One region of the Variovorax sp. efr-133-TYG-130 genome, then DNA from elsewhere that is predicted to be linked to it. Evidence: riboswitches for the same ligand, from Rfam matches in the RefSeq annotation. Region 1 holds a riboswitch; the other holds the start of a gene.
What was found. A riboswitch is a leader RNA that binds a small molecule or an ion and turns the genes downstream of it on or off. The one in region 1 is predicted to bind cobalamin.
Positions count from the first base shown of each region.

Region 2: linked by a shared signal. The riboswitch ahead of QRN67_RS10710 (TonB-dependent receptor domain-containing protein) and the one ahead of QRN67_RS06145 (TonB-dependent receptor) in region 1 are both predicted to bind cobalamin.

Region 1 covers NZ_JARVTD010000003.1:856,865-863,384, reverse strand. Annotated here, with positions in the region: gene QRN67_RS06160 (cation:proton antiporter domain-containing protein) at 1-1,151, shown strand, start outside; gene QRN67_RS06155 (hypothetical protein) at 1,157-1,561, opposite strand; gene QRN67_RS06150 (hypothetical protein) at 1,705-1,932, shown strand; cobalamin riboswitch at 1,972-2,241, shown strand; gene QRN67_RS06145 (TonB-dependent receptor) at 2,376-4,544, shown strand; gene QRN67_RS06140 (PepSY domain-containing protein) at 4,556-6,091, shown strand; gene QRN67_RS06135 (energy-coupling factor ABC transporter permease) at 6,138-6,520, shown strand, end outside.
Region 2 covers NZ_JARVTD010000009.1:55,523-62,042, forward strand. Annotated here, with positions in the region: gene QRN67_RS10705 (cobyrinic acid a,c-diamide synthase CobB) at 1-303, opposite strand, end outside; gene QRN67_RS10710 (TonB-dependent receptor domain-containing protein) at 288-2,204, opposite strand; cobalamin riboswitch at 2,303-2,566, opposite strand; gene QRN67_RS10715 (ClcB-like voltage-gated chloride channel protein) at 2,620-4,335, shown strand; gene QRN67_RS10720 (DUF904 domain-containing protein) at 4,434-4,658, shown strand; gene QRN67_RS10725 (cell division protein ZapA) at 4,655-4,999, shown strand; gene QRN67_RS10730 (sulfite exporter TauE/SafE family protein) at 5,303-6,124, shown strand; gene QRN67_RS10735 (AraC-like ligand-binding domain-containing protein) at 6,156-6,520, opposite strand, start outside.

The DNA of each region.
Region 1 (6,520 bases):
ACCCGTTGTGGCAGACGCTGGGCCTCACGCTGCTGCAGGTCGGCGGCTTCGTGGCGCTGATGCTGGTGGTGGGGCGGCGCGTGTTCCCGTGGATCCTCTGGCAGGTCACGCGCACCGGTTCGCGCGAGCTGTTCACGCTGTGCGTGGTGGCGGCCGCCGTGAGCATCGCCTTCGCGTCGGCGGCGCTGTTCGGCGTGTCGTTCGCGCTGGGCGCTTTCTTCGCGGGCATGGTCATGCGCGAGTCGCAGTTCGCGCACCGCGCAGCGGAAGAGTCGCTGCCGCTGCGCGACGCATTCGCAGTGCTGTTCTTCGTGTCGGTCGGCATGCTCTTCGATCCCTCGGTGCTGATCGAGCGGCCACTTCAGGTGCTGGCGGTGGTGCTGGTGATCGTGCTGGGCAAGTCGCTCGCGGCCTGCGCGCTGGTGCTGGTGTTCCGCTACCCGCTGGGCACGGCGCTCACGGTGAGCGCGAGCCTGGCGCAGATCGGGGAGTTCTCGTTCATCCTGGCGGGGCTGGGGGTGTCGCTCGGCCTGCTGCCGGTGGAGGGGCAGAGCCTGGTGCTGGCGGGGGCGCTCATCTCCATCGCAACCAACCCGCTGTGGTTCAGCCTGATCGGGCCGATGCAGAAATGGCTGCATGCGCACTCGTCGTTCGCGCGCGGGCTCGAGTCGCGTGACGACCCGCTGGCCGAACTGCCCATGACGACCGAGGCCAAGTACCTGTCGCGGCAGGTGGTGCTGGTGGGCTACGGCCGCGTCGGTCGCCGCATTGCGGCGGAACTCGACGCCAACGACATTCCCTACGTGGTCGCCGAGCAGAACCGCGAACTGGTCGAAAAGCTGCGCGAAGCCGGCACGCCGGCCGTGTGGGGCGATGCCGCCGATCCGGCGGTGCTGATCCAGGCGCATGTGGCCCGCGCCCGCGTGCTGGTGGTTGCCACGCCCGACGCCATGAACGTGCGCCAGATGATCGAGACGGCGCGCACGCTCAACCCGACCATCCAGACCGTGATCCGCAGCCACAACGAACAGGAAGCCGCGCTGCTCACGCGCGAGGCGGCCGTGACCGTGTTCCTGGGAGAGCAGGAACTCGCGCAGGCCATGGCGCGAGACGTGGTCCAGCGGGCCGTGTCGATGGCGGCCCCGGCCTGACGAACTCAGAGGTCTTCGATCACCAGCGTGCGGTAGCGCTGCGCGATGGAGTAGGGCACGGTGCGCACCAGCACCATGAGCTGCTCGGCCGCTTCGCTGTCCTCGGTCTTCACCAGCAGCGCCGTGTGGCCTTCGCGCGCCAGCTTCGTGTATGCGCGCACGGTCGCGCCTTCGGTGCCGGCGGAGGGCAGGGGGTCGTCGGCAGTCTCCACGGTGGGCGTGATCTGGGAGAGCACGGTTTGCGCGGGAAGCAGGTAGACGTCGTCGCCGATGGTGCCTTGCTCGATCAGCCCGCGGCCGACGCGCTGGGCATCTTCCGCGTCCGGAAACATGACCATCGAGTAGCCGGTCGGATAGAAGGCTCCGCCGATGGTCGCCCGCATGCCGGGTTCGAGAGTGAAGTTCTTCATGCTGTCTCCTTCTCCTGCTTGTGCATGTGCAAAACTTAAAAACATAGGCTGCATGGGGAATCCCCTCTGTAGGAGAAGCCCGGAAGCTGTCAACCGGCCTTGGCCTCCACCCATTCACCAATAAGCACTGCCCAATCCAGTCCATGCACACACAGAGAAACATCGCGCTCACTGTCCATGAGCTGGAAAAAGGGGAGTTCTACTGGGTGCTGATGGAAGCGGTCGCCGGGGAACCCGGAGACGCCTCCCACTTCTACGAGCCGCTGGAAGCGGCGCTCGAGCCCTACGCCAGCTATTCGAACGCGCTGGTGGCCGGCGTGGCGGTGATGCGGCGCCTGTTCGGACCCGACGGCAATAGCGGCTACTTATAATTTCGCGGTTGTGGTTTGTTGATTCTCACGAATCAAACCAGTCAACACGGTTCGAAGGTGCCCCGCCCGCCATGCCATGGCGCCGGGGTTAAACGGGAAGCAGGTGCGCCGGGTCATAGCCGACCCGGTCATTCCTGCGCTGCCCCCGCAACGGTCAGCGGATCGGGAACCCTCAAGCCTGCGCCTCCTTGAAGAGGCCGGCGGCCACTGCGCTTCGGCGTGGGAAGGCGAGGGTTTCTGCTCCGATGCGCATTTCGCGCATCGGAGCGCTCCGCAAGCCCGGATACCGGCCTTGGAAACCGCCTTCGGACGCTGCGGGAGTGCGTGTCCGGGCCTGCCGCCTCCGCGCTCGCGCCTGGACCGTCATCGCCCCTCCGCTTCTCCCGCCTCGTCCTTTTTCGGACAGAGGAGCCTGCGGGGACGCGGGCCGGAGGAGAGATCACATGAGCCGACAGGCATCGCCATCGCGCGATCGCACGGGCGCGCCGCAACGCGTGCGGCTTTCGGGTATTTCACTGGGGCTGGGGCTCGCCCTCGGGCCTGCCGCGGCCCTCGCGCAGGCCGACGGCAGCCAGAGCCTGGCGCCGGTGCAGGTCGAGGCCGACCGCCATACGCGGCTCGCCATCGACGAGACCACGCAGACCGGCAGCCGCCTGGGCCTGACGCCACTTGAAACGCCGGCCAGCATCGAGGTGCTGGACGGCGACACCATCCGCGCACGCGGCGACGTCTCGGTGATCGATGCCGCCACCCGCGCCACCGGCATCACCGGTTCGCCCGGCCCCGGCAACGGCGGCACCGCGATGGCGGCGCGCGGCTTCCTGGGCCACGGCTCGGTGATGCAGCTGTTCGACGGCACGCGGCTGTACGCGGGCGCGGGCACCGTCACCTTCCCGTTCGACACCTGGTCGGTCGACCGCATCGAGATACTGCGCGGCGCGGCCTCGGTGATGTACGGCGAAGGCGCCATCGGCGGCGCGATCAACGTGGTGCCCAGGAAGCCCACGCGCGGGCCGATCCAGAACCAGGCGCTGCTCACCGTGGGCTCCGACGCCACCCGCCAGGTGGCGTTCGGCAGCGGCGGCGCGATCAATGACAGGCTCTCCTACCGCTTCGACATCAGCCACCGCCAGACCGACGGCTTCATGCAGCGCGGCCAGGCCGAGAGCCTGGCCGTGGGCGCGGCGGTGCGGCTCGACGTGTCGCCGCAACTGCAGTTCACGCTTTCGCACGACGAGGGCCGGCAGTCGCCGCAGCGCTACTACGGCGTGCCGCTGATCGACGGCCGCCTGAGCAGCCAGACGCTGCGCCAGAACTACAACCTCGACGATTCCGAGATCAAGTACCGCGACAAGTGGACCCGCCTCGACGCCCAGTGGACGCCGAACGATTCGGTCACCGTGCGCAACCAGCTCTACCGGCTGGAGAGCAAGCGCCACTGGCGCAACAGCGAGACCTACACCTACAGCGCCACCACGCGCCGCGTGACGCGCGGCGACTACCTGGAAATCGGCCACGACCAGGAGCAGATCGGCAACCGCACCGACGCCACCTTCAAGCACGGCCTGTTCGGCCTGGCCAACCAGGTGCTGGTGGGCTTCGACGTGAACCGCATCGACTTCCAGCACACCAACGATTCGCCCTACGGCGGGCGATCGGTGGTGGACCCCTTCGTCTTCAACCCGGGCTACTACGTTTCGCCCGTGGCCTACACGCCTCGCTACCGGACCAGGACCGGCACCTACGCCTTCTTCACCGAAGACAAGCTGGCCTTCGACGACCAATGGTCGGTGGTGGGCAGCCTGCGCTGGGACCACGCGAAGATCGCCCGCGCCGACCTGCAGAACGCGGCCAACAACCTGGGCAAGACCTTCGAGTACGCCACCGGCCGCCTCGGCGTGGTGTATGCGCCCGATGCGTCGCAGTCTTTCTATGCGCAGGTGGCGCGCGCGGCAGATCCGCTGACCTCGCTCATCAGCACCTCGGCCACGCAGGTGCCGTTCGAGCTCAGCACCGGCCGGCAGGTCGAGGTCGGCTACAAGCGCCAGTTCGCCGACAACCGCGGCGCCTGGACCGTGGCGGCCTACCGCATCGAGAAGAACAAGCTGCTGTCGCGCGACGCGAGCGACCCGGGCAAGACGCAGCAGATCGGGCGGCAGTCGTCCGAGGGCATCGAGGCCACGCTGGACATGGCGCTCACGCCCACGCTGGACCTCGAGACCAACATCGCCAGATTGCGCGCGCGCTACGACGACTTCAACGAAGTGGTCGGCGGCAAGCTGATCTCGCGCGCGGGCAACACGCCCAGCGGCGTGCCCGAGCAGACGGCCAACCTGTGGCTCAACTGGCGCTTCCTGCCGCAGTGGGAGGCCGCGTTCGGCGTGCGCTACGTCGGCCCGCGCCAGGTCGACGCCGCCAACTCGCGCAAGATCGGCTCGTACACCGTGGCCGACGCTTCGCTCAGCTGGCAGGCGAACCGTTCGCTCAAGCTGGCGCTGCGCGCCTACAACCTGGCCGACCGGCGCTATGCGGTGTCGTTCTCGAACGGCGGCAACCAGTGGCTGCTGGGCCGCCCGCGTTCCTTCGAACTCTCGGCGCTGGTCGATTTCTGAGCGACCCACGCATGACTCCCGCATGGCGCCGCGCCTGGCCGCGCATCCGGCACGGCCTCTACTGGACCCACCGGTGGCTGGGCATCGGCGGCTGCCTGCTGTTCGTCATGTGGTTCGTCTCGGGCGTGGTGATGATGTACGTGGGGTATCCCAACCTGACGGACGCCGAGCGGCTGGCCGGGCTGGGGCCGCTGCGCTTTTCGCAGGCAACGGTGTCGCCCACGGCCGCGCTCGACGCATTGCCGCCCGCCGCGCGCACCCAGCCGCCCCGGCGCATGGTGCTGGAAATGCAGGGCGGCACCGATCCGCAGCCCGTGTGGCGCATCGTCGATGCGCACGGCGGCCGGCACACGGTCTCGGCGCGCGACGGCCGTGTGCCGGGCCCGGTCGATGCCGCGCAGGCCGAAGCCATCGCGCGCGCGTTTTCGGGCCGGTCCGGCGCGCGCTGGGCCGAGACGCTGGAGCGCGACCAGTGGACCGTGCCGCAGAGCCTGAACCCGCTGCGCCCGCTGCACCGCATCGAGCTTGGCGACGCGGCCGGCACCGAGCTTTACGTGTCTTCGCGCAACGGCGAAGTGGTGCGCGACACCAACCGCTCCGAGCGCTTCTGGAACTGGCTGGGCTCGGTGCCGCACTGGATCTACTTCACGCCGCTGCGCGCCGACCCGCCCCTGTGGCACGAAGTGGTCGTGTGGCTGTCGGCGGCGTGCATCGTCTCGGCGGTGACGGGGATCGTCATCGGCATCCTGCGCGTGCGGCTGCGCAGGCGCTTCCGCAATGGCGCCGTCACGCCCTACACGGGGTGGATGGCCTGGCACCACATCGCGGGGCTGATCGGCGGCTTCTTCGTGCTGACCTGGATCATCAGCGGCTGGCTCTCGATGAACCCCAACGGCTGGTTCCAGCGCGGGCCGGGCGACGCGGCGGCGATGGCCCGCTACAGCGGTGCTGGCATCTCACCGTTCCCCTGGCCGCCGGCATCGTTGCCGCACGGCGAGGGCGCCGCCGCGCCGCGCGAGGCCGTGCTGCTGTGGTTCGACGGCCGGCCGCTGCTGCAGCTGCGCGATGCGCAGGCGCGCGCGTGGGTGGTCGATGCCGCCAGCGGCGCGCCTGCTTCCATTGCCAGGGACGACATCGTGCGCGCCGCTTCGGCGCTGCGTCCCGGCGCCCGCGTCACCGAGGCGGTGCTCCAGACGCGCGAAGACTTCCACTGGTACGGCCACCACCGCGAGCGCATCGTGCCCGTGTGGCGCCTGCAGTTCGACGACGCCGCGCGCAGCCGCGTCTATATAGACCCGGCCAGCGGGCAGGTGGCGGGCAGCAACGACAGCAACTCGCGCCTTCGCCGCTGGCTCTTCAACGCGGCGCACAGCCTCGACTTTCCCTGGCTCATCCAGCACCGGCCGGCCTGGGATGTCGTGATGTGGCTGCTGTCGGCGGTCGGTGCGGTAGCCTCGGCCAGCGGCGTGGTGATCGGCTGGCGCCGGCTGCGGCGCAAGCCACGGCGGGCGGCGGCCTCGAAGGGGCTTGCGCAGGCAGGTCCATGAACCAACAATCAACTTTCGCACTGCGGTGCATTTCAGGAGGTGCTCGATGCACATCGAACCAGGTCTCGTCGACGGAACCAAGATTTTTCTCAGCTATGCCACGGCCGCTGCCGCACTCGCCTACACAGGCAAGGTGGCCATCGAAACCGCGGTGAAGGACGGCCTCGCCGCCCTGGTGCTGCGCTCCGCCATTGCCGTGGCGCTGGTGTTCTGCTTCTTCGAGGTGTTGCCGCATCACCCGGTGGGCGTGTCCGAGGTGCACCTGATCCTCGGCACCACGCTGCTGCTGGTGTTCGGGTCGGCGCCTGCGGCCATCGGCCTGGCGGGCGGGCTGCTCATCCAGGGCCTGTTCTTCGAGCCGCAGGACATTGCGCAGTACGGCATGAACGTCACCACGCTGCTGGTGCCGCTGTTCGCGACCGCCGCGCT
Region 2 (6,520 bases), on a different contig from region 1:
GCAGTCGGCCGCCGCCGCGCGCAGGCGCTCGCGGCAGTCGGCTTCGCCGGTCATCCAGAGGTCGAGCGAATGCACCGGCGCGCCGGTGGCCAGCGCGAGCCAGAGCGGGTCGAGGAAGTCGGGCCCGCACTTGAAGGCCCGCACCCGCCGGCCCTGCCGCGTGTGCAGCCGCGCGAGCGCGGCCGCGACCGTGGTCTTGCCCTGCCCCGAGGCCGGCGCGGCCACCAGCACCGCGGCGCAGGCGGCCGCCGCGGCACCGGCGGTGTCGCTTGCTTGCGAGGGGTTGCTTATTGCGGCGTCCACTTGAGACCGACGTACGCGGTGCGGCCGGCGGTGGCGTACAGGCGTGCGTACTGGTAGTCCTTGTTGCCCACATTGTCGACCCGCGCGATCAGGTTCAGGTCGCGCGTGAGCTGCCTGCTGGCCGACAGGTTCAGCACGGTGTAGCCGCCGAGCTTGACGCTGTTGGCGGCGTCGTCGTAGCGGCGGCTCGAGGTCTGCACCTCGGCGCCCAGCGTCCAGCCGGCGACGCGCCAGTCGGCACCAAAGGTGGCGTGGCGCTGCGCGCGGCGAGCCAGCAGGTTGTGCGTGCCGAGGTCGCGCGGGTCCTGGAAGTCGAGCGAGGTGCGCAGCGTGACGTCGCCGATGCGGTGGCCGCCCGACAGCGTGACGCCCTGGTATCGGGCGCGCGCCGTGTTCCTGTAGCAGCCGAAGGACGAGGCGCAGCCCTTGGCCGTGCCGTCGAAGCTGATCAGGTTGCGCACCTGGTTGTTGTAGACCACGATCCCGGCGTGAGAGGCGCCTTCGGTGTATTGCAGGCCCAGTTCGACGTTGCGGCTGGATTCGGGTTGCAGCGTGGCCAGGCCGTATTCGCTGAAGCGCTGGTAGAGCGTGGGCACGCGGAAGGCGGTGCCGGCCGAGGCCGTGAAGCGCAGCGACGGCGTGATGGCATAGCCGTAGGCGGCGCTGCCGGTGGTCTTGCCGCCGAATTCGCTGTCGCGGTCGTGGCGCACATGCAGCTGCAGCGAGTGCGGGCCCTGCACGAAGCCGTAGCCCAGCGACAGCGCGTCCTGCGCGCGGTCGCGCGACAGCAGCTTCGAGCTGGTGGTGGGCGCGTTGTCGAGTGCGTCCTCGCGGCGTTCCAGGGTGGCCGTCACCAGGTGCGGGCCGAAGCGGAATTCGTTCTGGAACAGGTAGCCGCGCAGGTGGGTTTCGGTGCGGTAGAACGAAGGCTGCGTCTTGTAGACCGACTGCGAATCGGTGATCTGCACGCGGGTGCTGTAGACGTCGTTCCACTTGGCCGACCAGGTGAGGCCGGCGGTGCGCAGCGTGTTGCTCGAAATGTCGTTGGCAAACAGGAACGGCAGCTTGGTCCTGTACGACACGGAGGCGTCGTAGCCGGCCTTGATGTCGCTCGCGAGCAGCGTGGCGTCGAGGCGCTGGTCGGGCGTGAGCTGGAAGCCCAGCTTCACGTTGCCCGAGGTGCTGTTGTAGCCGTCGCGGTCGGGGCTGGTGAAGCCGTCCTTGACCACGTTGCGCTTGTCGACCGGCTGCACGTTGTAGCCCTTGCTCTCTTCATGTTCGACACCGAAGGAGTAGTCGAACAGGCCCGACTTCCCGCTCACGCCGCCTTCGATCCTGCGCAGGCCGTAGCTGCCGAAGCCGATGCCCGCGTAGGGCGAGACGCCCTCCTCGCCGCGCTTGGTGAAGAGCTGGATCACGCCGCCGATGGCGTCCGAGCCGTACACCGCGGCGGCCGGGCCGCGCAGCACTTCGATGCGGTCGATCTGCGACAGCGGAATGCCCTCCCAGCCGGCGCCGCCGGTCGATTGCGAGTCGATGCGCACGCCGTCGAGGTAGACGGCCGTGAAGCGCGTTTCCGCACCTCGGATGTACAGGCTCGTCGTGTTGCCGATGCCGCCGGTGCGCGAGATCTCGATGCCGGGCAGGCGCGCCAGCACGTCGGCCACGCCGGTGGCGCCGCTGCGCTCGATGGTCTGGCGGTCGATGATCGACACGTCGCCCACCAGGTCAGACAGCGCCTGCGGCGTGCGGTTGGCCGTGACCACCGTCTCGCCGAGGGTGGGCGCCTGTTGCGCATGGGCCAGGCCGCCGAAGGCGGATGCCAGCGCCAGCGGCAGGCAGGCGAAGCGGAGACGGCGCGCGGGAGCGCGGCCACGGAAAACGGAAGCGTGGGAAATCATGAAATGTGCCGAACGAACGTCAATGCCCCGTGCCGGCTTCCCCGCCGGCACCTGGGCGCAATGGCTGCCTCGCGCACGGATTCTTTTTTTCCGTGCATGCGGCAGCCGCCTTGTTGGCCGGTATCCGGGCTGGCAGAACGCCCCTCGCCGCCTTCCCAGGCACCTGTTTCAGGGTGCCCAGTGGCTGTGTGGAGAGGGGTGACGCCTTGCGGCGTCGTCTGCTTGACCGTTGCGGGGGCAGCGCAGGCGGCTTGGGCCGGGCCCGGTACGCGCTCGAGGGCGTTCGGGGGACCTTCACTCCTGCTTCCCGTTGAACCGCGGCGCGTGAACCACGCCGCAGGCACCAACGGGCGGGATTTTAGGCCCTGTCCGACACGATTTAAGCCGAAAGTTGCGCACCGCTAACATCGCAGCAATGCGCCCGGCCTCGGTTTTCCTGAATATTCGTTCCGCGCTGCAGCGGCTTTTCGGCGTTTCGGGCTGGCAGTCGATGCTGCTCTGGTCCATTGCCGCGGGCCTGCTCGGCACGCTGGCGACCGAACTTTTCCGCGCGGCGCTCTACGGCTTCGAGCATCTGGTGCTGGGCCCCGGCGAAGGGCTGGTGGCCATGGCCAGGCACCTGCCGTGGTGGGCGCGCGTGGCCTGCCCCACGCTCGGCGGGCTGGTGGCGGGCCTGCTGCTGGTGCTTGCCAAGCGCGTGGCGGAGCGAAGCGCCACCTCCGACTACATGGAAGCGATCGTGCTCGGCGACGGACGCATTCCAGTCGCGCAGACGCTGGTGCGCAGCGCGTCGTCGCTGGTGAGCATCGGCACCGGCGGCTCCATAGGGCGCGAAGGCTCGATGGTGCAGCTTGCGGCGCTGGCGGCCTCGCAACTGGGGCGGCTGCTGCGCTTTCCGGCGGAACGGCTGCGGCTGCTGGTGGCCTGCGGCGCCGCCGCCGGCCTCACGGCCGCCTACAACGCGCCCATCGCGGGTGCCTTCTTCGTCGCCGAAATCGTGCTGGGCTCGATCGCGATGGAAAGCGTGGGGCCGATCATCATCGCGTCGGTGGTGGCGAACGTCGCGATGCGCGCGCTGCCGGGCTATCAGCCGCCTTACAAGATGCCGGCGTTCCCCGAGATCCACGGCGCGGAGGTGGTGCTGTTCTGCGTGCTCGGCGTGCTGCTGGGCTTTGCGTCGGTCGCATTCCTGCGCGCTTTGCAGGGCAGCCGCGCGCTGTTCGCCAGGTTGCCGCTCGCGCTGCCGTGGCGGCTGGCGCTGGGCGGGCTGCTGATGGGCGCCATTTCCGTACCGATGCCCGAGGTCTGGGGCAACGGCTACAGCGTGGTCAACGCGGTGCTGCACACGCCGTGGCCCTGGACGCTGATCGCGATGGTGCTGGTCGCCAAGGCGGCCGCGACCATGGCCACCGCGGGATCGGGCGCCGTGGGCGGCGTGTTCACGCCGGCGCTGTTCTTCGGCTGCATGATCGGCGCGCTGTTCGGGCTGGCGGTGCAGGCGCTGTGGCCGGCTTCCAGCTCCGCGCCTTTCGCCTATGCCATCGTCGGCATGGGCGCCTTCCTGGCGGGCGCGACGCAGGCGCCGCTGATGGCGATATTGATGATCTTCGAGATGACGCTGAGCTACCAGGTCATGCTGCCGCTGATGGCCGCGAGCGTCATCGCGTACTTCATCGCGCGCTCGGCCAATGCCGGCTCCATGTACGAAATCACGCTGCGCCGCAACGAGCAGCGCGACGCGCAACTGCGCCTGCGCGGGCTGCACGTGCGCGACCTGGTGCAGCCGGCCGAGACCGTGGTCGGCCCCGACGCGGACCGCGAGGCGATGAGCAGGCTCTTCCTGCAGCACCCCGTGAAGTACCTGTACGTGGTCGACGCCGACGGGCGCTACCTGGGCGTTGTGCCGCTGGCCGCGCTGGGCGCAGCGCCGGCCGAAACCACGGCCGGCGCCCTGCTCTCGCAGGCGATCCTGCCGATCACCGCCGACACCGGCCTGGGCGAAGCGCTGCAGCGCTTCCTGGAGCACCGTGGCGAGCGCCTGCCGGTGATAGAGAGCGCGGCCGACCCGGTGCTGCTGGGCGTGGCGGCCAAGAGCGCGCTGCTCGCCACCTATGTGCGGCTGAGCGAGTAGTTTGAAACGCCGGTGGAAGGCCGCAGAATCCAAGCCTGCACGCACCCTCGCCCAAGCACGGCGAAGGGCCCCTCCCAGGGAAACTACAATCGCCAACCATGCCCGCATCCAGCCCCATCGACCAGATCGCCGAGCGTGTCGAACGCCTGCTCGTGCGTCACGAAGAGGTGCAGCGCACCAATGAGTTGCTGCAGGAACAGGTCGATGCGCTCACGCGCGAACGCGACGCACTGAAGTCGCGGCTCGCTGCGGCCCGCACGCGCCTCGACGCGCTGCTCGAACGGCTGCCGGCTGAACCACCTCCCCAAGACCCCTCCGCATGAAGCAGATTGAAGTACAGATCATGGGCCAGAGCTATCTGCTCGGCTGCCCCGACGGCGGCGAAGCGCAGCTGCGCGAAGCCGTCGAACGCGTGGACGCTGCCATGTGCAAGATCCGCGATGCGGGAAAAGTCAAGGCCCGCGACCGCATCGCGGTGCTGGCCTCGCTGAACCTGGCCTTCGACCTGGCCGCGCAGCAGGCCACGGCCGCCGCCGCGCCCGCGGCAGTACCTCCCGCCGAGGCAGCAGGCACCGCCCCCGATACGGCGGAAACCGACCCGAAGGCCGCGCAGCTCATTCAGAGACTCGATCAAGCCCTTGCCGGCGATGGACATTTGCTCTGAATGAATTCGTCGGACACAGGCAGGGAGGCGTAAAATCCGAACTGTCTGCAGACGTGTCGGGCTTAATATTTCCTTGTTCCAATGCTCTCCGGAGCCGGGCTTGGTACATCGCTAGACGGGCGTGATCATCTCGCGTCAGATGAACCCGAAGTCTTGCTGCCCTCGCCCACCTGAACCCTGGTTCAGGATGCGGGTCCGGCACATCATCTGCAGACACCTTTTCCCGCCGCGGCCCCCTGCACCAGTTGCACGGGGCCGCTGCTTTTTGCAGAAGCACTTTCCCTTCCCTGCGCCACCGTGAACATCGCCGCCCTGCTCGACCCCCTGCTCATCGCCGAACTCGCGGCACTCGGCCTCGGCACCGGCTTTCTCGCGGGCCTGCTGGGCATCGGCGGCGGCATGATGATGGTGCCGTTCATCACGATCATCATGGGCCACCGCGGCGTGCCGGCCGACCTGGCGGTGAAGATGGCCATCGCAACCTCCATGGCCACCATCATCTTCACCTCGGTGTCCAGCGTGCGTGCGCACCACAAGCGCGGCGCGGTGCGCTGGGACATCGTGAAGCGGCTCGCGCCCGGCATCGTCATCGGCAGCCTCGCGGGCAGCCTGGGCGTGTTCGCGCTGCTCAAGGGCACGGCGCTCGCCATCGTCTTCGCGCTGTTCGTGGGCTTCTCGGCCACGCAGATGTTCCTCGACAAGAAACCCAAGCCCACGCGGCAGATGCCGGGCACGGGCGGCCAGCTCGCGGCGGGTGGCGCCATCGGCTTCATCTCGGGCCTGGTGGGCGCGGGCGGCGGCTTCATCAGCGTGCCGTTCATGACGTGGTGCAACGTGGCCATCCACAACGCCGTGGCCACGAGCGCGGCGCTGGGCTTTCCGATCGCGGTGGCCAACGTGGCGGGCTACGTGGTCAGCGGCCAATCCGTCGACGGCCTGCCGGCCGGCTCCTTCGGCTACATCTGGCTGCCGGCGCTCGCGGTGATCGCGGCGTGCAGCGTGCTCACCGCGCCGCTGGGCGCCAAGGCCGCGCACAGCCTGCCGGTGAAGAAGCTCAAGCGCGTGTTCGCGAGCATCCTGTACCTGCTGGCGGCCTACATGCTCTGGAAGGGCCTGCACGGCTGAAGACGGTGAGCTGCCGGTCCGGCAGCTCCGGCTACTGCTGCACCCGCTGCCGCCACTCGCGCGGCGAGCAACCGAACCGCTCCCTGAAGGCACGGCTGAAATGCGCCGCGTCGTTGAAGCCCCGCCCGTAGGCGATCTCCCCCACCGGGCGGCCAGCAAGGCGCGGCTCCAGGAGGTCGCGGCTGCAGGCCTCGAGCCGGCGCTCCCAGATGTACTGCGACGGCGTGAGCGGTTCGCTCTTGAACACGCGGTGGATGTGGCTCACCGACATGCCCAGCTCCGCTGCCAGCGTACCCACCGACAGCGACGGATCGGCGAGCTGCTCGTCGATGCGCCTTTTCACGCGCGCCAAGTGGTACGCCGTGAGATTGCTGAGCGCCGGCGCGCGCGCCGCAG